Regions from separate parts of the Kitasatospora sp. NPDC058190 genome, predicted to be linked through region 1. Evidence: riboswitches for the same ligand, from Rfam matches in the RefSeq annotation. Region 1 holds a riboswitch; each other region holds the start of a gene.
The links. A riboswitch is a leader RNA that binds a small molecule or an ion and turns the genes downstream of it on or off. The one in region 1 is predicted to bind cyclic di-AMP.
Positions count from the first base shown of each region.

Region 2: another riboswitch for cyclic di-AMP. It lies ahead of ACFVWU_RS18385 (LysM peptidoglycan-binding domain-containing protein); the one in region 1 lies ahead of ACFVWU_RS21945 (NlpC/P60 family protein).
Region 3: another riboswitch for cyclic di-AMP. It lies ahead of ACFVWU_RS38510 (peptidoglycan DD-metalloendopeptidase family protein); the one in region 1 lies ahead of ACFVWU_RS21945 (NlpC/P60 family protein).
Region 4: another riboswitch for cyclic di-AMP. It lies ahead of ACFVWU_RS04110 (transglycosylase family protein); the one in region 1 lies ahead of ACFVWU_RS21945 (NlpC/P60 family protein).

Region 1 covers NZ_JBHVVI010000047.1:34,653-40,174, reverse strand. The annotation lists gene ACFVWU_RS21955 (NYN domain-containing protein) at 1-729, shown strand, start outside; gene ACFVWU_RS21950 (NlpC/P60 family protein) at 929-1,966, shown strand; cyclic di-AMP (ydaO/yuaA leader) riboswitch at 2,305-2,458, shown strand; gene ACFVWU_RS21945 (NlpC/P60 family protein) at 2,469-3,623, shown strand; gene ACFVWU_RS21940 (NlpC/P60 family protein) at 3,851-4,897, shown strand; gene ACFVWU_RS21935 (hypothetical protein) at 4,936-5,522, shown strand, end outside.
Region 2 covers NZ_JBHVVI010000036.1:14,459-19,980, forward strand. The annotation lists gene ACFVWU_RS18370 (arsenic transporter) at 1-1,126, opposite strand, end outside; gene ACFVWU_RS18375 (ATP-binding protein) at 1,521-1,697, opposite strand; gene ACFVWU_RS18380 (hypothetical protein) at 1,823-2,086, shown strand; cyclic di-AMP (ydaO/yuaA leader) riboswitch at 2,355-2,556, shown strand; gene ACFVWU_RS18385 (LysM peptidoglycan-binding domain-containing protein) at 2,564-3,265, shown strand; gene ACFVWU_RS18390 (flavin-containing monooxygenase) at 3,743-5,308, opposite strand.
Region 3 covers NZ_JBHVVI010000138.1:8,578-14,099, forward strand. The annotation lists gene ACFVWU_RS38495 (IclR family transcriptional regulator) at 1-296, shown strand, start outside; gene ACFVWU_RS38500 (RidA family protein) at 323-748, shown strand; gene ACFVWU_RS38505 (DUF2470 domain-containing protein) at 878-1,597, shown strand; gene ACFVWU_RS38510 (peptidoglycan DD-metalloendopeptidase family protein) at 1,939-2,904, opposite strand; cyclic di-AMP (ydaO/yuaA leader) riboswitch at 2,907-3,085, opposite strand; gene ACFVWU_RS38515 (MFS transporter) at 3,398-4,936, shown strand; gene purB (adenylosuccinate lyase) at 4,944-5,522, opposite strand, start outside.
Region 4 covers NZ_JBHVVI010000006.1:8,174-13,695, reverse strand. The annotation lists gene ACFVWU_RS04120 (LacI family DNA-binding transcriptional regulator) at 1-282, shown strand, start outside; gene ACFVWU_RS04115 (hypothetical protein) at 379-579, opposite strand; gene ACFVWU_RS04110 (transglycosylase family protein) at 826-2,091, opposite strand; cyclic di-AMP (ydaO/yuaA leader) riboswitch at 2,078-2,240, opposite strand; gene ACFVWU_RS04105 (hypothetical protein) at 2,792-3,742, opposite strand; gene ACFVWU_RS04100 (DUF397 domain-containing protein) at 4,300-4,563, shown strand; gene ACFVWU_RS04095 (ATP-binding protein) at 4,881-5,420, opposite strand.

The DNA.
Region 1 (5,522 bases):
GGGGAACTGGAGGCCGCGAAGGCGCAGGCCGTGACCGAGCGCAGCGCGGCCGAGAGCGAGGCGCGGCGGCTGCGGCACCGGGTGTCCGAGCTGGAGAACGCCGCCGAGCAGGGCCGCCGTTCGGCCCGCGAGGGGCGCGGCGTCGAGGACATGCGGCTGCGGCTGCTGCTGGACACCGTGCTGCAGTCGGCGCAGGGGCTGCAGCGGGAGCTGGCGCTGCCGGTCTCCCAGATCCGTCCGGCGGACCTGGTGGAGGCGGTGGTGCCGGGGGCGGCCTCGCCGCACGACGTGGCCCGGCGCGGCCTGGCCGAGGACGATCCGGCGCTGCTGGACCAGCTGCTGGCGATCCCGCAGGTTCACCTGGTGGTGGACGGCTACAACGTGACCAAGACCGGCTATCCGACGCTGCCGTTGGAGCAGCAGCGGATCCGGTTGTTGGGCGGGCTGGCGATGCTGGCCCAGCGCACCCAGGCGGAGGTCACCTGTGTGTTCGACGGGCAGGACCTGGACGTTCCGGTGATCATGGCGCCACCGCGTGGGGTTCGGGTACGGTTCAGTCGGACCGGGGAGACCGCGGACGAGTTGATCCGTCGTCTGGTGCGGGCCGAGCCGCAGGGCCGTCCGGTGGTGGTGGTGTCCACCGACCGGGAGGTCGCGGAGGGCGTGCGGAAGGCGGGCGCGCGCCCGGTGGCGTCGGTGCTGCTGCTGAACCGGCTGGCCCGGCCCTGACCTCGGGTCGGGCGGTGTGGAGCCCGGGCAGTGTCCGTTTTGCGAGGGTGTGCGGATCCCGTGAAGTCAGCGTGGGGGCCGGAGTTCACGCCTTCGGGGAGTGGCAAAACGGATAGATCTTCACTAGGGTCTGGCGTCAAACCTATTTTCCGGAATCTCATCCGATCAGGTGAGTCCGATGGAAGAAGGAGCCGGTCCCTTGGCCTCCCACCGCCGTCCCAAGCAGCCGAGCCGCGCGCGGGTCTCCGTGCTCACCGCTGCCGCTGCGACCGCGGTCGCCCTCTCCGCCCAGGTGGGTGCGCACGCGGCGCCGCAGCCGAGCAAGGACGACGTCAAGGCGCAGATCGACCAGCTCCAGCAGGAGCAGGAGCAGGCGGCGGAGAAGTACAACGGCGCCAAGGAGCGGGCCGACCAGCTCCGCAAACAGGCCGACCAGCTGCAGGACCAGGTGGCCCGCAGCCAGGACCAGATGACCCAGCTGCAGGCGGGCCTGGCCGAGGTGGCGGGCGACCAGTACCGCACCGGCGGCATCGACCCGTCCGTCCAGCTGATGCTCTCCTCCGACCCGTCCGGCTACCTGGAGAAGGCCTCCAGCGTCCAGCAGGCCAGCGCCAGCCAGACCGAGGCGCTCAAGAGCCTGCTCGACCAGCAGCGCCGGCTGGACCAGGAGAAGGCCGAGGCCGCCGCGGTCCTGTCCTCGCTGGACTCCACCACCAAGGACCTGAACCAGGCCAAGTCGGACGTCAACCAGAAGCTGAAGGCCGCCCAGGACCTGTTGAACTCGCTCAGCGCCGCCGACCGCGCCGCGCTGAAGGCCCAGCAGCAGCAGGACGACCGCGCCTCGCGCGGCACGGCCCGGGTCGACCTCAGCAGCCTGCCGCCTGCCAGCGGCTACGCGGCCGTGGCCGTCGCCAAGGCGATGAGCAAGCAGGGCTCGCCGTACCAGTGGGGCGCCACGGGGCCGAGCACCTTCGACTGCTCGGGCCTGATGCTCTGGTCGTACGCCCAGGCCGGCGTCTCGCTGCCGCGCACCTCGCAGGAGCAGGGCAACGTCGGTACCGCGGTGCCCTCGCTGGACCAGGCCCAGCCGGGCGACCTGGTGATCTACGGCAGCGACCGGCACCACGTCGGGATGTACATCGGCAACGGCATGGTGGTCCACGCGCCGCACACCGGGGACGTGGTGAAGGTGATGAAGGCCGACGCGATGCCGATCAACACGATCCGCCGGGTCTGACACCCCGACACGCCGGAAAGTCCGGGTTCCGCTCCTGTGATCCGCGCCACCCTCCTGTCGGGGGTGGCGCTTCGGGTTTGTCCGTTCCGTGGTCGGCCGGTGAGATCCGATCAGCTTTGCGTGCAGCAGCGATCACCATCGGTCATTTTCACAAAAGAACACGGGAAATCTTCCGTCTTTTTTCTGACAAGGATTTGAACGGATCACGGTTCAGTTACTAGGGTCGTGCCCCGAACCACCGCACTGTCGATCACCCAGCCTGGGTGGCGGCGGTGGTTACCGTCGAGTTCGCGAAACAGCGGGGCAGGTCGAAGTGACTGCCCGACAGGGGAGCCCAGTGGTCGGGGGCGCTGCGGAGCGGAGCCGGGGAACCACGTTCCTCCGGGGTGAATCGGCGCCAGGTCGGCCGCTGGAACGGCTGTGAGGCGTCGTAGGGCATGCTTCCGGCCCGAACCCGTCAGCTCACCCGGTAGGCGGACGTAGGAAGAAGGAGTCCGCCTTCGTGGCGTCCCATCGTCGTCCCAAGCCCGCCAGCCGCGCCCGTGTCTCGATCCTGACCGGTGTCGCCGCGGCAGCCGTCGCCCTCTCCGCGCAGTCCGGCGCGCACGCCGACCCGCAGCCGACCAAGGACCAGGTCAAGGAGCAGGTCGACCAGCTCAACGAGCAGGCCGAGCAGGCGACCGAGAAGTACAACGCCGCCCAGGAGAAGCAGCAGGCCCTGGAGAAGCAGGTCTCCGGCCTGCAGGACCAGGTGGCCCGGCAGCAGGCCCAGGTGACCGACATGCAGGGCGGGCTCGCCGAGATCGCCGGGGAGCAGTACCGCAACGGCGGCATATCCCCGACCGTCCAGCTGATGCTCTCCACCAGCCCGGACAACTTCCTCAACCAGGCCGGTGCGCTCAACCAGGCCGGTGACACCCAGAAGAACCAGCTGAAGCAGCTCCAGGAGGAGCAGCGCAAGCTCGACCAGGACCGCACCGAGGCCCAGGGCAAGCTCGCCGAGCTGGAGTCCACCACCCAGCAGCTGAAGACCTCCAAGGAGGAGGTCCAGAACAAGCTGAAGGCCGCGCAGGACCTGCTCAACACCCTGACCGAGCAGGAGCGCCAGGCGATCCGTCAGGCCGAGGAGAAGGCCGCGGCCGACGCCAAGGCCCAGGCCGACGCAGCCGCGAAGGCCGCCCAGCAGCAGCAGGCCGCCGCCGACCGCGCCTCGCGCGACAGCGGCCGCACCGACATCAGCTCGGGCTCGGGTTCGGGCTCCGCGGCCTCCTCCTCGCCGGTCGCCAAGCCGGCCGCCCCCGGCAGCTCGCACGGTGCCGCCGCGCTGGCCGCCGCCGCGAGCAAGGTCGGCAGCCCGTACGTGTGGGGCGCCACCGGCCCGGGCTCCTTCGACTGCTCCGGCCTGATGGTCTGGGCGTTCAACCAGGTCGGCGTGTCGCTGCCGCGCACCTCGCAGGAGCAGGCCGGCGCCGGCACCCGGATCGGCTCGGACATCTCCCAGGCCCAGCCCGGCGACCTGCTGATCTTCTACAGCGACGCCCACCACGTCGGCATCTACGCGGGCAACGGCCAGGTGCTGCACGCGCCCAAGCCGGGCGCCTCGGTCCGCTACGAGGCGGTCTCCAACATGCCGCTGGCCTCCATCGTGCGGGTCTGATCCCCGCCCAGGCCGTTTCGGGCCCGGTCCTCCACCACGGAGGGCCGGGCCTGCGGCTTTTCCGGCGACTTGGACGAATGTCCGATTGGGGGGCGAATATTCGGGTCAGGAGGGGTTTGGACTCGCTTGCCCGGACTCGCTAACGTCTGCCACCGGACTCCCGCTCGACGGCCGCCCGTTGGGGCGCGGCCGCGGGGCCGTGCCCCAGGATTGGAGCCGCCGCCGCCATGTCCGTGCACCGTCGTTCCCAACTGCTCGCCCGTGCGCTGGTGCTGACCGCGGCAGCCGCCACGGTCCTGAGCGTGACGGCCGGCGGCAGCGCCCAGGCCGCTCCCGGCGCGCCGGACACGCCCGATCTCAGGGACGTCAAGGCGCAGGTCGAGAAGCTGTACGACGAGGCCGAGCGGGCGTCCGAGAAGTGCAACGCCGCGCAGGAGGCGCAGAAGCGGCTCCAGAGCGAGACCACGCTCCTCCAGGGCGAGGTCGCCGCCGGCCAGGACCAGCTCAACCAGCTGCGCGGGGACCTCGCGACCGTGGCCGGGGCCGAGTACCGCGGCGGCGGGATGACCCAGACCGCCCAGCTGATGCTCTCCAGCGACCCCGCGTCCTACCTCGCCCGCGCCCGCACCTTCGGGCAGGCCGCCGAGCGGCAGCAGGAGACGCTGCACGAGCTGGTCGGCCGTCAGCGCAGGCTCGACCAGCGCCGAACCGAGACCGCGGGCAAGCTCGCCGAACTGGACCAGGCCCGGCGCTCGCTGGCCGAGAACAAGCAGCAGATCCAGCAGCGGCTGGCCAAGGCCCAGCAGCTGCTCAACAGCCTGAGCGCGGCCGAGCGGGCCCGGATGGTCGTCCAGGACGCCGACGACGCCGAGCAGCGCGCCACCCGCGGCACCGACCGGCTGGACCTCGGCACCACCCCGGCCGCCTCCGAGCGCGGGGCGGCCGCGCTGGCCGCCGCGGTGCGGATGATCGGCTCGCCGTACGTCTACGGATCCACCGGGCCCCGCGCCTTCGACTGCTCCGGTCTGATGTACTACAGCTGGCGGCAGGCCGGAGTGACCCTGCCGCGCACCTCGCAGGCCCAGGCTTTCGCCGGGCAGCGGATCAGCCTCTCCGAAGCGCGGCCGGGAGACCTGGTGATCTTCTACCGGGACATGCACCACGTCGGGATGTACGCCGGCGGCGGGGTGATGGTGCACGCCCCCTACCCGGGCGCCAAGGTGCGGTACGAGAGCGTCAACGCGATGCCGGTCGCGGGAGTGGTCCGGCTCTGAACGCGACGACCTCCGACCCGGCCGACATACCCGGTCGCGTGCTGTCCCGGCGCGCTGCGCTGCTGCTGGCGGCCGGCGGGCTGACCCAGCTGTCGCTGCCCCCGGCCGCGCCGCCGACACCCGGGCGGCCGGTCGACCAGCGAGCCGAGGTGGCCGATCTGCTGGCGGCGCGGGCGCGCTCGCTGCCCGCCTGGTCCGGGCTCACGGGGGCCGAGGCGGTCTACCGCAATCTGGTGCTGTCGCCCGATCAGAGGTCTTCGGCGGCCGACGGGCAGGACCGGCTGACCGCCGCCGTCGAACTGGCGGTGCGGATCGCCGGCTACGACGAGTACCCGGTGGTGTACCCGCGCCGGATCGCGCTGGTCCGGGAGGCGGGTGGCTGGCGGGTCGAGCGGGAGGAGGCCGCGAGCGGCCCCCCGGCGCTGTGGGACCTCGGCCCCGCCCGTACCACCCCCGGCGCGCACTGCCTGGTGCTCGGCCTGGCCGAGGGGCCGGACCCGGCCGGGCTGGTCGCGGTCGGGGACAAGGCGGTGCCGGCCGTCAGCGCGGTGTGGGGCGGCGCCTGGCCGGGCCGACTGCTGCTCGAACTGCCCGCCACCGAGACCCAGTTCGCCCGGCTGCTGGA
Region 2 (5,522 bases), on a different contig from region 1:
GGTTGGGGCCGATGTTCACCCCCAGCAGCACGGCCAGGACGGCGGCGGAGCCGGAGGGGACGGCGAGGGGGAGCAGCACGAGGGTGGCGGGCAGGTTGTTGATGACGTTCGCCAGGACGGCCGCCAGCGCCGCGACGCCGAGGAGGGCGGGCAGCGAGGTGCCGTGCGGGACGAGGTGCCCGAGTGCGGAGGCCAGCCCGTTGTCGACCACTGCCCGGACCACGACGCCGAGTGCGAGGACGAAGGCCAGGAACGGCACGGCGGCGGAGCGGAGGATCGCCGCCGGGGTGGTGCGGCGCTGGGCGAGGGCCCGGCCGGCCAGCACCAGGGCGCCGGCGAATGCCGCCCAGGCCGGATCGACGCCGAGCGCGGAGGTCAGGACGAAGCCGGCGAGCGTGCCCGCCACCGTGACCAGGGCGAACAGCGGCATCTCCGGTGCCTGCGTCTCGGCCGCGGCCGGGGCGCCCGCGTCCAGGTCGGCGGCGAAGAAGCGGCGCAGCACCACGTACTCGACAGCGATGGCCGCCAGCCACGGCAGCGCCATCAGGGCGGCGAACCGGGTGAAGCTCAGCCCGCTGGCGGCGAAGGCCAGCAGGTTGGTCAGGTTGGAGACCGGCAGCAGCAGCGAGGCGGTGTTCGACAGGTGGGTGCAGGCGTACAAGTGAGGCTTGGGCCGGGCACCGAGCCGGGCCGCCGTGGCGAACACCACCGGCGTGAGCAGCACCACGGTGGCGTCCAGGCTGAGCACCGCCGTGATCACCGACGCGACGACGAACACCTGAGCCAGCAGCCGCCGGGGACTCCCGGCCGAGGTGCGGGCCATCCATGCTCCGCAGGCGTGGAACAGCCCCTCGTCGTCGCACAACTGCGCCAGCACCAGCACGGCCGCCAGGAACCCGATCACCGGCCCGAGCCGTTCCGCCTCGGCCACCGCGTGCGCCGACGGGATCGCGCCGGTGGCGATCACCAGCCCCGCCGCCGGGACTGCGACCACCGCCTCCGGCCAGCCCCAGGGCCGCACCACCGCGCACACCAGGACCAGGACCAGCAGTCCGACGGACAGCGCTTCTGCGAACGACGTACTCAGGGTCCTGCTCCTTGCGGGCGGTGGTGACGGCGCCCCCATCGAACCAGAACTTCCCGGACTGCGGCACGTCGGGCGGGCCCGACGGTACGCCCTGGTCACCGGCACATTCACGAGGTCCCCGAGGATGGCAGCCGCCCGACACATCCGTCGTTGAGGATCTGGGCGGATCCCATTGTTTGTCCGCCAAGTGCGCCTGCCGTCCCGAGGTGCGCCCCGTCCAGGCACAGCGCCAGCAGGGCATGCTCGCGCGTATCGCGAGACCGTGCCCGACCTTCAGGAGCGCTGAGTACCGGACCCGGGACGGTGAGCAACTCCGAGGTAGGCACTGTCCGCGATCAGCAGACCGATGAAGGCTGTCGGCAACGGCTCAGAACGGGCCGGTTCCGGCGGTTCAGTCGTGGGCCATCCCGTTGGTCTCGCCGGATGGTGCGTGTCAGTCGTCGTCGGTGGGGTGTCCGAGTTCGCGGCCTCGCATGCGGTAGGACTCGCCCTTGAGGGAGTGGACCTCGTCGTGGTGGACGAGGCGGTCGATCATGGCGGCGGCGACAGTGTCGTCACCGAAGACCTCTCCCCAGCGATCTGGGGCTGGCCGAGCGGCGAAGCCGCAGATAGTCGTCCAGAGCTTCCCGCAGAGCGGTCAACCGAGCACGAGCCGCGGATCCCCGAGCCCCGGCGGCGCTTCGCCGACGCCCGTTGGCGCTGACCGGCCCCTGCTGCTGTGGCACCGGCGCGGTCATGCTGCACCTGCGAACCGGCCGTGTGCTGGAGCTCACAGCGCTGGGCGGCGCGACCCGCACCGCACGGTTCCAGCCCGAGCCGGACGGGACCTGGACCGGGCTGGACGGCCACTACGCGGGCGAGCCGCTGCGCGTGGTGCGCCGGGCCGACGGCACGGTCGACCACCTGGACCAGGCCGGCTTCGTCTGCACCCGCACCCCGTACGATCCAGCAGCCGAGGTGCCGGGCGGCGTCGATGCGCAGGGCCGGCAGGCAGACTGACCACTGGTCAGGTCGGCGCGCCCCGGGACGGGCGCGTCGGCCCGAACCCACGACCCGCACGGCGCGCCATCGGGCGATGGCCGCCACGCTGGGCCCGGCGGCCCGCACTGACGCACACTCATAGGGGCGTTGCCGAATCGTTATCAAGCGCTATTGTGGATCATTCGGACAATCCGGCTGTGCCGTGACCCAGCTCACGAGGGCTTGTGCTAGTGGCTCCGCGCCGTTTACGTTCCTTCTCGTTCGTCTCCGTACGAAACGAACCCCGCTCTCCGGAACGCCGAATCCTGCCGCCGGATCGGGCGGGCACGTGCATCCATGAAGCACCGCGGCAGGAGCGGGGGACCCACAGGTAAGTCGCCTCATCCGGACTGGTTCCGGTGGGGCTAGGGGTGAAGCCGCGTCTCTGCGCGGCCGGGCAACTCCAGCCCGAACCCGACAGCTCACCTCGCAGGCGTGTGAGAGGAATCGCACTTCATGCTGCCCGTCAACGCTCGCCCCAGCCTGTTCGCCGTCGGCTCCGTCAAGCGCATGGTCGCGGCCGCCGTGGTCGTCGGCGTCGGCGCCGGCATCCCGGTGGTCGCCGCCACCGCCGCGAACGCCGCCCCCGTCAAGTCCGCCCCGGCGCACTCGGCCCCGGCCGCCGCCCCGCAGGCGCCCGCTGTGTACACCGTCCAGAGCGGTGACTCCCTCACCAAGATCGCCACCACGCACCACGTGCAGGGTGGCTGGCAGAAGCTCTACGACCTCAACAAGTCCGTGCTGACCAAGGGCCCGGGCAAGATCTACCCGGGCCAGCACCTGACCCTGGGCGGGGCCGCCCCGGCTCCGGCCAAGCCGGCCGCCGCCAGCCCGCTGGCCGCCACCCCGGCCGCCCCGGTCGCCAACACCCCGGCCGCGCTGCAGGCGCTCGCGGCCTCGATCGTCCCGGCGAACCAGCTGGCCTCGTTCGACCAGATCATCAGCCACGAGAGCGGCTGGAACATCCACGCCACGAACCCGAGCTCGGGCGCCTACGGCCTGCCGCAGGCGCTGCCCGGCAACAAGATGGCCTCGGCCGGTTCCGACTGGCAGAACAACCCCGCCACCCAGCTCAAGTGGGCTCTGCAGTACATGAACACCGTCTACGGCAGCCCGAACGCCGCCTGGGCGTTCTGGCAGGTGCACAGCGCGTACTGATCGGACCTCTCCCGATCGGTACGGCCTGATCGGGCCTGATCGGCCTGTTCGAACCGATGGGTCCGAGCGAGTACCGCCCGGCGGCCGGATGTCCGGCGGCTGACAGGCTGCCCAGCGGCCACCTGACCGGCCCGGTTCACGTCGCGATGCGTGAGCCGGGCCGTCGGCGTACCCGGGGCCAGGACGGGGCCGCGCAGTCCCCGGCGGACCACCCGCGCCGACCGAGACCGCCGTCGAGTCGGCCCTGACCGCCATGTGCCACCATCCGGCCGGCTTGCCGAGGGAGATCTGGAACGCGTCCTTCTGACCTGGCCCCACTGCGGGTGCCGATGGATCATCCGTGCTGTTCGGAGGTCTGATGGCAGTGGGGACGTGATCGCTCGCAGGGGGAGTGCGGGCGCCGGGTGCACCACGCGTTCGGTGCCAGCGCGGTGGCGGCCGGCGACGCGATGTTCACCTTCGACGGACACGCGGAGATCACCGACGTGCCGGGTCTCCCAGCGATGCCGTGGCGGGCAGTGGTGCCGGCCCGGTCGGGGGGTGGAAGGCGTAGGCGGCGGGGTCGATGCGGCTCAGCTGCCGGATGAGCCGCCCGGTCGACCAGGGCCAGGCGAAGGTGTTCCGCCCGCTCGGGCCGAAGTAGTAACTGGTGCAGCCGCCGGAGTTGTACACGGTGGTCCGCAACGCCTCCTGCACCGCCTCGTTGTGCGCGGCCTGGGCGGCCGGGCGGACCTCCAGGGCGCGGTAACCCCAGCGGTCGAGGTGGGCCAGGGCGCTGGTGAGGTAGGTCAGTTGGGCTTCCAGGACGGTGATCGCGGAGGTTGAGCCGCCGAGCAGGTTGGGCCCCAGCAGCAGGAAGAGGTTGGGGAAGCCGCTGACGGTGGTGCCCAGGTAGGCCCGCGGTTCGCCGCCCCAGGCGTCGTGCAGCGTCCGGCCGCCTGTACCGTACAGGCGGCGGGCCAGTGGCAGCTCGCCCATGCGGAAGCCGGTGGCTGTGACGAGGACGTCGGCCCGGGCGGAAGTGCCGTCGGCGCCGACGAGCTCGTTACCGCGCACGGCCGTCACCGCGGTGGGATGCAGCTGGACGTGCGGCTGGGCGATGGCCTGGTAGAAGGTGCTGGACGTCAACAGGCGCTTGCAGCCCAGCCGGTAGCTGGGTGTGAGCGCCTCGCGCAACGACCGGTCACGGACCGCGAGCCGCAGGTGCGCACGGGCGCCCGCCTCCAGGAGACGGGCGAGGCGCGGGTGCCGGAAGGCGAAGCCGAAGCACTCCTGCAGCGCGTACTGCCCGGCGCGCAGCGCGTTGCGGGAGCCGGGCAGGCGATCCAGGAGCTGGTTGACGGACTCGGGCACCGACAGGTCGGGTTTGGGGAGCACCCACTGGGCGGTCCGCTGGAAGACGTGCACGGCGGCTGCTCGGGGTGCGATGGCCGGTACGAGTTGGACGGCGGAGGCGCCGGTGCCCACCACGGCGACCCGACGCCCCGTCAGGTCGACGTCCTGGTCCCACCGGGCGGTATGGATCACGGGTCCGGTGAACTCCTCGACCCCGGGAACGTCGAGGTGGCGCGGGACGTGCCACGGCCCGGTGGCCATCACCAGCACCGCGGCGCTGTACGGTCCGTCGCTGGTCTCCAGCCGCCAGCGCCCGGCCACCGGATCCCACCGGGCGCCGTCCACCCGCACGCCGCAGCGCAGCACCTCGCCGAGCCCGTGCCGTTCGGCCGTCGCCCGCAGATAGGCGTGGATCTCCCGCTGCTCGGCGAACACCCTGCTCCAGGCGGCGTCCGGGGTGAACGAGTAGCTGTAGAGCGTCGAGGGAACGTCGCAGGCGCAGCCGGGGTAGGTGTTCTCCCGCCACGTGCCGCCGAGTTGCGGCCCCTTCTCCAGCACGAGGACCTCGCGCACCCCGGCCTGGCGCAGCCGGACAGCGGCGCCGATGCCCGAGAACCCCGCACCGACCACCAGGACGCGCACGTCCCTCCCCGGCCGGGTGGCCTGAGTCGGGATCACGGAGCTGGTCCGCAGGTCGGTATCACTCATCAGTGGCCTCTGACTTCCGCAGCGCATCAGGACGAACCCGGCGCGGACACGCCGGAGTTGTGCCTTGAGAACGGAAGAGGAGGTCTGGAGGTCACCCGCTCGATGTGCGGCCCCCGGGGCGAGCGGCCCTTGCCCAGCGTTCGCCTCACGCCACGAGCAGATCCTGCGTCCTGCCCCGCGTGGTACGCCACGGGGGCCGAAGGTGCCTTGTCGT
Region 3 (5,522 bases), on a different contig from region 1:
CCGGGATCGACTTCACCCCGCACACCGAGCGCACCCTCGCCACGCCCGAGGCGCTGCTCACCGAGCTGGAGAAGGTCGCCGCCCGGGGCTGGGCCGAGGACCACGCCGAGCACGAGTCCTTCATCAACTGCGTGGCCGCCCCGATCCGGGACGCCAGCGGCCGGGTGGTCGCCGCCGCCTCCATCTCCGTCCCCGACGTCGTCCTCCCGTACGAGCAGGTGCTGGACCTCCTCCCGCGACTGCTCACCACCGCCCGCGCCGTCTCGGCCGACTGCGGCAGCCCCGACCGCATTTGACGGTCCGCCACCTCCAAAGGAACCCCATGTCCGAGCACCCCCAGACCGGCGACAAGACCGAGATCCGCACCGACGGCGCCCCCGCCCCCGCGTGGATGTTCTCCCAGGGCGTCCGCAAGGGCCCGATCCTGCAGGTCTCCGGCCAGGGCCCGCAGGACCCGGCCACCGGCGAGTACCTCCACCGCGGCGACGTGAGGGCCCAGACCCGCCGCACCCTGGAGAACGTCAAGGCCATCGTCGAGGCGGGCGGCGCCACCATCGAGGACGTGGTGATGTTCCGCGTGTACCTCACCAAGCGCGCCGACTTCCCGCTGATGAACGAGGTCTACGCCGAGTTCATCGAGGAGAACATCAAGCCCGGCGGCGTGAAGCCCTGCCGCACCACGGTCTTCGTGGAGCTGCCCCAGGAGCCCATGCTGGTGGAGATCGACGCCCAGGCCGTCGTCGCCTGACGCCCCGCGAAACCCCCGAGCGCCCGGACGCCGTCACGCGTCCGGGCCCTCGCCGCACCCCGCCATCCACTTGCCACACCCTTGCGCGGACATTAGGTTAGGCTCACCTAACCACCAGGAGGTCCGTTCATGAGTCTGCCCACCGGCGACGCCGAGGTGCCCGAGCCCACCACCGCCGAACGGGTCCACAGCCTGCTCAGCGCGACCTCCTCACTCACCGTCCGCGCCCTCGGCGAACACCACGACCTGGACACCCCGGTCTCCGTGCACGGCTCCCGGCTGCGGCTGCGCGCCCCGCTGGACGCCCCGCTCACCGCGGCCGCCGCCGAAGCCACCGAGGGCCTGGCCGTCGTCCTCGACGTCACCGACGTGTCCCCGGTCGCCGTCCGCGACCGGATCCGCGGCCGCCTCACCCTGGCCGGCCGGCTGCACCTGGCCCACCTCGCCGACGACGGCCTCAGCGTCCACCTGCGCGTGGACGTCGCCCACGCCGTCCTCGCCACCCCGTACGGCACCGGCGCGCTCACTGCCGTCGACCTCGCCCTCGCCGCCCCCGACCCGCTGGCCCGGCACGAGGCCTCGCTGCTCACCCACCTGGCCGACGAGCACGCCGACGCCCTCGACCTGCTCACCGGCCTGCTCGACCCGGCCCTGCTCGCCGGACACCCGGACATCCGCCCGCTCGCCCTCGACCGCTACGGCCTGGTACTGCGTCTGGACCACCCGCACGGCCACCGCGACGTCCGCCTGGTCTTCCCCGAACCCGCCGGCGACACCGAGGACTTCGGGCACCGGATGCACGAGCTGCTGGCCGCCGCCGAGCACGGCCTGCCCGTCCGCCGGAACTGACCACGCCCGGGCGTCACCGCTCGACGGCGTCCTCCGGCACGATCCGCCCCATCCGCGCGTACCGCTCCGGCCGTCGGCGCCGCACCGCCGGCGCCAGCGCGATCCCACCCACTCGAACTCCCCCGGAGCCGCGAACGGCAACGGCCGGCCCGGCTCCACGAGGGGTCCTCGCGAAGCCGGGCCGGCCTTGGGCGTGTCCCGCGCCCATGTCCACCGGTGCGGCGATCACCCGGTCGAGCGGTCACCCGACATGACCATCCCGGGCGGTCGATTCGCCCCGCACCAGCGGTGGTTCCTGAAACCCGCGGTCAGCGCGGGGTCCGAACAGGGGCTGCGCAGCGTCAGAGCGCGACGCCGTGCACCCGCAGGTAAGCGACCGGGTTGATGTCCGAGCCGTACTCCGACCCGGTGCGGATCTCGAAGTGCAGGTGCGGGCCGGTCACGTTGCCGGTGGCGCCGGAGAGGCCGAGCCGCTGGCCGGCGGTGACGGTCTGACCGATCTTCACACCGATCACGGAGAGGTGCGCGTACTGGGCGTACCTGCCGTCAGCGAGCTTGATCTCGACCTGGTTGCCGTAGGCACCGCCGTTGCCGGCCTTCACCACGACACCGTTGGCGACCGCGCGCACCGGGGTGCCGGTGGAGGCGACGAAGTCCTGGCCGGTGTGGTGGCCGGAGGCCCACATCGAGCCGGCCACGCCGTAGGCCTCGCCCAGCACCGGGTTGGCCAGCGGGGCGACATAGCCGGAGGTGACGGCGACCGGGGCTGCGGTGACGGCCTGGGCCGGAGCGGCGTTCTGAATCCGGGTCTGGACCTGGACGCCCGGCTTGGCGGCCTCGGTCCGAACCTGCACCTGAGCATCTGCGGCAGCGGCGGCGCTCTGGGTGACCGGGGCGGCCGGCTCGGCCGGGGCCGCAGGCTCGGCCGGGGCCGCAGGCTCGGCGGCGTCGGCGTGGGCCGCGAGCGACAGCCACTGACCCGGGAAGACCAGGTTCGGGTCGGTGCCGACCACCGAGCGGTTCTGCTCGTACAGCGCGGGCCAGGCGCCCTCGACGTTCCGGGCGTCGACGATCGTGGACAGGCTGTCGCCGCCGACGACGCGGTAGCCGTCGTGGGCGGCGGCCGGGGCGGCCGACCCGGCATCCACGGCGGCGGCGTGCTGCACGACCGAGGCGGCCGGGGCGTTGTGGGCCTGGGCGCTCATCGTGGTCACGAGCGGCAGGGCGAAGGAGACACCGGTGACGGCGACTGCGATGCCGATGCGGGCGGCGCGGGGCACGGCGATACGACGAGCCTGAGCAGGCATGGGATTCCTCTCCGACGCCTGCGAGGTGAGCTGTCGGGTTCGGGCTGGAGTTGCCCGGCCGCACGCGCGGCTTCACCCCGAGCCGGTCCTGGACGTTCGCGCTGAACAGCGCGGACTCCGGTCCGGCGACTTACCTGTGGGTCCCCCGCTCCTGCCGTGCAGAGCTCAGTTCGAACCACTGGGCAGCGGCAGGACTCGGCGTTCCACCCGGTGGATCCACCCAGGCTGGCCGGGTGGTCGCTGAACTAAAACCCATCCGTTCGGGTGAAGCAATGTCGATCTCTTGAACCAGCGACAACCCCCCGCGGCGCGGTCACCCTCCGCATGGCCCACCATGCGGTGCGTGCACAATCCATTCACTCGGCGCCACTGCTCCACGACGCTGCGCCGCCCTCGGCGGCCCAGTGCGACCATCCGCTCACGCACCGCCCACCCTGGACACACCGCCCGGTGACCCTTGTCACGTGCACCCCGCCGGGCGCAGGATCGGGCCGTGGCCACCTCAACGGCCGGCACCCTGCGCCTGAGCACCGCGCAGGGCCGCTGGGTTCTCCTGGCAACGGTGCTCGGTTCCAGCATGGCGATGCTCGACGGCACCGTGGTGAACGTCGCCCTGCCCCGGATCGGCGCCGACCTCGGCGCCTCCCTGGCGTCCCTGCAATGGACGCTGAACGCCTATCTGCTCACGCTGGCGGGCCTGATCCTGCTCGGCGGCGCGCTCGGCGACCGGTACGGACGGCGCAAGGTCTTCCTGATCGGCGTGGTCTGGTTCGCCGCCGCCTCCGCGGCCTGCGCCCTCGCCCCGAACATCAACGTGCTGATCGCCGCCCGCGCCGTCCAGGGCATCGGCGGGGCGCTGCTCACCCCCGGCTCGCTGGCCATGCTCCAGGCCGTCTTCCATCCTGACGACCGCTCGGCGGCGGTGGGCCTGTGGTCCGGTCTCGGCGGGGTGTCCGCGGCCATCGGCCCCTTCCTCGGCGGCTGGCTGGTGGACGGCCCCGGCTGGCGCTGGATCTTCCTGCTGAACCTGCCGCTGGCCGCCGCCGTGATCGCGGTCAGCTCCCGCTACGTCCCGGAGAGCCGCGACGAGTCCGCCTCGGGCCGCTTCGACGTGCCCGGCGCGCTGCTCGCCGCACTCGCCCTCGGCGCGATCACCTACGCGCTCACCGCCGCCGGGGAGGGCCTGTCCCCCGCCGTCTGGCTCACCGGCGCGATCGGCCTGCTGCTCGGCGCCGCCTTCGTCGCCGTCGAGCGCCGCGCACCCGATCCGATGCTGCCGCTCGGACTGTTCTCGTCCCGGCTGTTCACCGCCGTGAACCTGGTCACCCTCTGCGTCTACGCGGCCTTCAGCGGGGTGTTCTTCCTGCTGGTGGTCCAACTGCAGATCGTGTCCGGCTTCTCGCCCCTGGTCTCGGGCTTCGCCCTGGTGCCGATCACGGTGCTGATGCTGACCCTGTCGGCGCGCGCCGGCCGCCTCGGCAAGCGGATCGGCCCGCGCATCCCGCTCACCGTCGGCCCGCTGCTCTGCGCCGCCGGGGTGCTGCTGATGCTGCGCACCGGCCCCGGCTCCTCCTACTGGGCGGACGTGCTGCCCGCCGTCGCGGTGATGGGCAGCGGGATGACCCTGCTGGTCGCACCGCTGACCGCGACGGTGCTGGCCGCCGTCGACGTACGGCACGCGGGCATCGCCAGCGGCGTCAACAACGCCGCCGCCCGCGCGGCCGGCCTGCTCGCGGTGGCTGCCCTCCCGGCGCTGGCCGGCCTGAGCGGCGATGCCTACCGGGTGCCGTCCTCGGTGGACTCCGCCTTCCACACCGCGATGCTGATCTGCGCGGGCCTGCTGGTCTGCGGCGGGCTGATCGCCTTCGCCACCGTCCGGGGCAACGTGCTCACCCCGCAGGAGCACCCGGTGGCCGAGCCGAACTGCGACTGGCCCTGCGCCACCACCACCCCGCCGCTCGACCCCGGACACACCAGGACGCCCGAGGGCCCCGCCACCGGAACGGTGGCAGGGCCCTCGCTGGAGAACTGACGCGGCGTCAGAGGATGTCGGCCGGCGCGTACTTGGCCGCCTCCGGGTAGGCCGCCGCGACGGCCTCCACCCGGCGGACCACCTCGGCGACCTGCGCCCCGGCCGCACCGGTGAACGACAGCTTGTCGGCCAGCAGCGCGTCCAGCGCGGCCCGGTCCAGCGGGATCCGCTCGTCGGCGGCCAGCCGGTCCAGCAGCTCGTTCTCCCGGGCGCCCGCGCGCATGGCCAGCGCGGAGGCGACGGCGTGCTCCTTGATGACCTCGTGCCCGGTCTCCCGGCCGACGCCCGCGCGCACCGCGCCCATCAGCACCTTGGTGGTGGCCAGGAACGGCAGGTAGCGGTCCAGCTCGGCCTCGACCACGGCCGGGAAGGCGCCGAACTCGTCGAGGACGGTCAGGAAGGTCTCCAGCAGGCCGTCGAAGGCGAAGAAGGCGTCCGGCAGCGCGACCCGGCGCACCACCGAGCAGGAGACGTCGCCCTCGTTCCACTGGTCGCCGGCCAGCTCGCCGGTCATCGAGGCGTAGCCTCGCAGGATCACGGCCAGGCCGTTGACGCGCTCGCAGGAGCGGGTGTTCATCTTGTGCGG
Region 4 (5,522 bases), on a different contig from region 1:
GTCTGCGGGAGCGACATGATGGCGCTCGGGGCGATCCGGGCGGTGCGGCAGCGCGGGCTGTCGGTGCCGCAGGACGTGTCGGTGGTCGGCTTCGACGACTCGCCGCTGATCGCCTTCACCGAGCCGCCGTTGACCACGATCCGCCAGCCGGTCGAGGCGATGGCCACGGCGGCGGTGGACGCGCTGCTGGAGGAGGTCGGCGGGAACGCCGCCCAGCGCGGGGAGTTCATGTTCCAGCCGGAGCTGGTGATGCGCGGGTCCACCGGGGCCTGCGCGCGCTGACCCCGGTACCGGATGGCGGTGCTCGACTGACGGGCCCCGGAGGGTGGTTGCTCTCCGGGGCCCGTCGGCGTGCGTCTGCTCGACCGTGCTGTCCGGTCAGCCCTCCTGGGCGGCCGGGCGGTCGGCGGTGAGCCGATGGCCGTCGGCCGCGTCGCCGGTCCGGGTCTCGGTGCGGCGGCCGCGAGCCAGGTAGTCGCGCAGGATCAGTTCGACCGCGTCCTGCGGGCTCTTGGTGCCGGAGAGCAGCATCGCGTCTATCGCGAGGTTCGCGTCGAGCGTGACGGTGACCTGGGCCATGGTGACTCCTCCTCGGGTGCAGAGCAGCAGCATGCCCGTCGGGCCGGGGTTTCACCATGCGAATGCGCCGAAACCCCCGGGGAGGAGCGACCAGACTCTCCCCGGGGGTGGCGGGTGGTCAGCGTTCGGACGACGGCTGACAGATGTTGAAATCTGTTATCTGAAATCTGTTACCTGTCAGCTGTTCTCTGTTGTCCGTCAGCTGTGGGCCCGTGGTTGTGGGCGTGTGGGCCCGTGGGCCGTTGCTCAGACCCGGCCGGCGAAGTCCGGGGCCCAGTTGGCGATGGTCTGCTCGCGCACGCCCGAGCTCGGGTTGGCGGCCTCGACGTACTTGCCGCCGCCGATGTAGATCGCGACGTGGTACACGCCGGAGTTCTGGCCGTTGTTCGACCAGAACAGCAGGTCGCCCGGCTGCAGGCTGTCCAGCGAGACGTGGGTGCTGGCGGCGGCCTGGTCGGCGGCGACGCGCGGGATGTTGATGCCCGCGGCGCGCAGCGCGGCCTGGGTCAGGCCGGAGCAGTCCCAGCCGCCGTTGCCGGTGCCGCCGTAGACGTAGGCCTGGCCGACCTTGGACTCGGCGAAGGACACCGCGGCGGCCATGCTGCCGGTGGCGGCCTGGGCGGCCGGCTTGGCGACCGGCTTGGTGGCCGGCTTGGTGGCCGGCTTGGCGACCGGCTTCGAGGCCTGGGTCAGGGCGGTCGGCTTGGCGTTCACGGCACCGCCGTTCGCGGCCTGGCCGGCCTTCTGGGAGCGGTTGAACCAGCCGAAGTCCGAGCCGGAGGTGGACGAGGAGGACTTGTCGGCCTGGGCCTTGACACCGTCACCGAAGGTCAGGCGCTGGCCCGGGTAGATGGTGTCCGGGCCCTCGGTGAGGGTGGCGCGGTTGAGGTCGTACAGGTGCTGCCAACCGCCCTGGACGTTGTTCTTCGCGGCGATCGAGGACAGCCAGTCGCCCTCGACGACGGTGTAGTCGGTGGACGACTGCGCCTGCTGCTGGGCGGGCGCGGCCGGCGTGGCGGGCTTCGCGGCCGGGGCCTGGTTCTGCGCGGGCTTGGCGGCGGCCGGGGCGGCGGGCTTGGCGGCCGTGCCGGCGGAGGTGTCGACGGCGGCCGGGGCGCCGCTCTTGGTCAGGCCGGCCTGGACCGAGCAGACGGGCCAGGCGCCGGGGCCCTGCGAGGCGAGGACCTTCTCGGCGATGGCGATCTGCTGGTCCTTGGTGGCCTGGTTGGCCTGCGGGGCGTACGCGGTACCGCCGAAGGCGGCCCAGGTGCTGGAGGTGAACTGCAGGCCGCCGTAGAAGCCGTTGCCGGTGTTGATGCTCCAGTTGCCGCTGCTCTCGCACTGGGCGACCTTGTCCCAGGTGGCGACGGGGGCGGCGTTGGCGGTGCCGTTGGTGAGGCACGGGATGGTGAGACCGACGCCCGCGACGCCGAGGGCGGCGATCACGCGACGGGTACGGCCGGACAGGCGGGTGCCGTTGGTGGGCAGCATGAAGACGCGGTCCTCTCCCACGCCTGCGAGGTGAGCTGTCGGATTCGGGCTGGAGTTGCCCGGCCGCGCTGTGGGCGCGGCTTCACCCCTAGCCCTGGACCGTTCCGAGGAGCGGCCCGGGGCGACTTACCTGTGGTTCCCCCGCTCCTGCCGTGATGCGTTTTCGCGCTGCCAGGACATCCGACGGCAGGACTCGGCGTCGCGGATGAACTGGGTCCGTGTGGTCACGAACGGGGAGCACGTTAAGCAGACTTAAGTTCAAACTGCAAATATCTGTGACGCGCATCACGGTTTAGCGGAAACTGCCAAATTGGACACGAACCATGATCGTAAATGATCGTTTTTCGGTAATGCCGCTGTGGATTCCCGCAATTGTCTCCACTTCAGAAGTGAAGTGACGGGGCGTGGAGGCGCGCGGTGGCGCGCCGGTCGCGACGGGGGGTGGGCGTGAATCGAGCGCCGGAATACGCGCCCAGCATTTCTGCCGAAAGGCGACAAAACGGACATTGCGCACTATCGTCTTTTAGCTCCGATAACTCCCGCAATTCCCTGCCTGGACAAGCTGCGGGGCGAGCCGGAGGTGGACGGGGCGGGCGGAGGAGGAGCGGCGGGAAAGGGCGAGCCGCAGGGCGGGCCGACGGCAAGCCGAAGGGCCCGGAACGCGATCGTTCCGGGCCCTTCGGTACGAGGGACGGTGCTACAGGCGGTCGGCGGGCGTCCGCTAGGCCTCCACGGGCCCCTGGGCGGCCGCGTGGGCGCCACGGGAGCCCTCCTCGGCCCCGGCGGCGGCCGCGGCCTCCGCCTCGGCCTGGGCCAGCTCCTCCGGCGTCGGCGTCGGCAGCGCGGCCAGGTAGGTGGAGGCGATCAGCTGGCCGACGGTCGGGTAGGCGCCCAGCGGCGCGGCCGACGGGCAGCCGGTCTCCTCGGCGGCCGTGGCGAGCAGCTCCGAGTCCGCCTCGGGCCCGATCACCAGCGGGGCCAGCGCCGGGCGCTGGGAGCCGGTCTCCTTGAGGTGGTTGACGGCGTCGGCCACCGAGCCGGGGACGTCGAGCGCCGCGGCGACGACCGGAACGGCCAGTCGGGCGGCCAGCAGCACGCCGGTGATGCCGGCAGCGGCGGCCGCGTCCTCGCCGCCGACGGTGGTCAGGACCACGCCGTCCGCGGCGGTCGCGATGGCGAACAGCCGGGCCCGGTCGGCCCGGGCCAGCCCGGCCTCGGACAGCCGCACGTGCACGGCCTCGGCCAGCAGCGGGTGCGGGCCCAGTGTGTCGGTGACGGTCGCGCCGTACTCGGCGGCGAGGGCGTGAAGCCCGGTCAGGAAGTCGTGCGGCCCGGGCACCAGCGGTACCACGACGGGCGCCGCCAGGCCGGCCTCGGCGGCCTCGGCCAGCAGCTCGGCGACGGTGCGGTCGTCCCCGCCCTCGCTCTCGGCGCCGTCGGTCGGGAGGTAGCCGACCGCGGCCTGGACGCCGGCGTGCTCGCTGCGGACGATCGAGAGCAGTTCCTCGACGACCGAGCGGGACTCGGGCCCGGCGGTCGCGGGTACGGCGAGCACCAGGGCCGGCGAGCCGGTGCGGATCTCGGGGCGCTCGGGACGGCGGTGGCGCCCCCGCGCACGGGAGCCTGGAGTACGGACGGGCAGTGGCGCGCCCGGGATGGCTGCGGTGCTCATGCCGGAGATCGTAGGACATCGGCCCGTCAGGCCTGCAGTCGGCTGCCGTACGGGTTTCGGGTGGTCGCGGTGCGAAGGTCGTGTCTCCGTCGTCGCGGTCCGGGCGGTTTGCCTACAATCCGGACATTCCTCGCCCAACCCCCGGGTGGACGCCCGTAGTCGCCCTGACGTGTCCCGTGGGGCATCGCGTTGCACCTGCGGCGCGTGAGATGTCTCACAGTCGGAGGGCGGCCTGACGGAGGGTCACGGCGGCGCGACTCCCGGCATTCGAAGATCAACATTCAGCGGGGGGCCGCTCACGGCCGGTTATCGAATGCTCGTCGATTCAGTCGGCTATGTCCGTTTACGTACCGTCAGGAGAAGGGTCCGTGAAGAGTTCGGGGCCGCCGGCAAAAGGCCTCGTGCACCTGCAATGTCCCGTGCTGATGCACGTGCACTGCGGCTATCATCGCGTCAAGTGAGGCGTTGTGCCGGACCGGTACGGGGCCGGTCCGTTCCTTCGACGGTGCCGGGGCGCCGCGCTGGACGACAACTCCGGAGCTCTTCGGGAGACTTCTATGCACGACTCGCAGGACACGCACAGCTCGGACCACACCTACAACGGGATGGCCGCCGCCGACCTCAAGGGGGTGGTCTGGCAGAAGAGCCGGCACAGCAACTCCCAGGGCAACTGCGTCGAGTTCGCGGCCCTGCCCGGCGGCGAGGTGGCGATGCGCAACTCGCGCTTCCCGGACGGTCCGGCGCTCATCTACACCCGGGCCGAGATCGCCGCCCTGCTGCTGGGGGCCAAGGACGGGGAGTTCGACCACCTGGCGGTCTGACCGGTCGCCGCTTCACCATCGGGGGGCCGTCGTGGGTGCTGACACCACGACGGCCTTTGTCTTTTCCCCGCGGGCGCTCCCACGGGTGGGGTCGGGTCGGGGCGTACCGGGTCGGGTCGTGCCCGGCCGGGGCCTGTAACGCGCGGGCCCGGATCTCCGGCGCGTGGGCCGGGGCCCGTGACGCACGGATCGCAGTGCCCGGCGCGGGATGCCGGTGCCGGAGGCGGTCCGGCGTCCAAGGGCTCGAGGAACTGGCGGAAGGGCCCGGGATGTGGTCCTCCCGGGTCGTCCCCGAGCCGGCCGCGCGCCGCACGGCGCTAGGCCGAGCGCCGGTGTCGTCCACCGATTTCGACACGTCCGTCGAGTCCGCCGCCCTGGGCCGGCTCCGCCTCGAACATGGCCCAGACCACCTTGCCGCTGCCCAGCGGGTGCCAGCCCCAGGAGCGGCTGAACGACTCCACCAGGTGCAGCCCCCGGCCGGATTCGGCAACGAAGTCCGCCTCCCGGGCGACCGGTCCGATGCTGCTCGGATCGCTCACCGCGCAGACCACCTGGGGTGCGCGGTGCACCAGGCTTATTCGGATCGGCAGCCGCCCTTCCGGGGTCGGCTGTATGGGAAAGTCGTACTCGCCCGGGCAACAGCCCGACGGGTCGGGCCGTGCGCCGATCGCATGCCGGAGCGCGTTGGTCACGAGTTCCGAGGCCACCAGCGCGACATCGTCGAACAGCTCCATCAGGCCCCAGCGCTGAAGAGCGGTCCGGGCGAAGTCGCGCGCGGTTCTCACGGCTTCGAAGCGAGGAGCGAGCGTACAGGTGACCACATGGGGGTCAACCGCCAAAGCCGTACCGGTGCTCATGAAGAGCTCCTCCCATAAGGGGGCGGACACGGCTGGACCCGCCGGGGTCATGCCGGTCACCTCCGACTCGCTCGGCCGCTCGGCCGCCCCCTCGACCAGGCG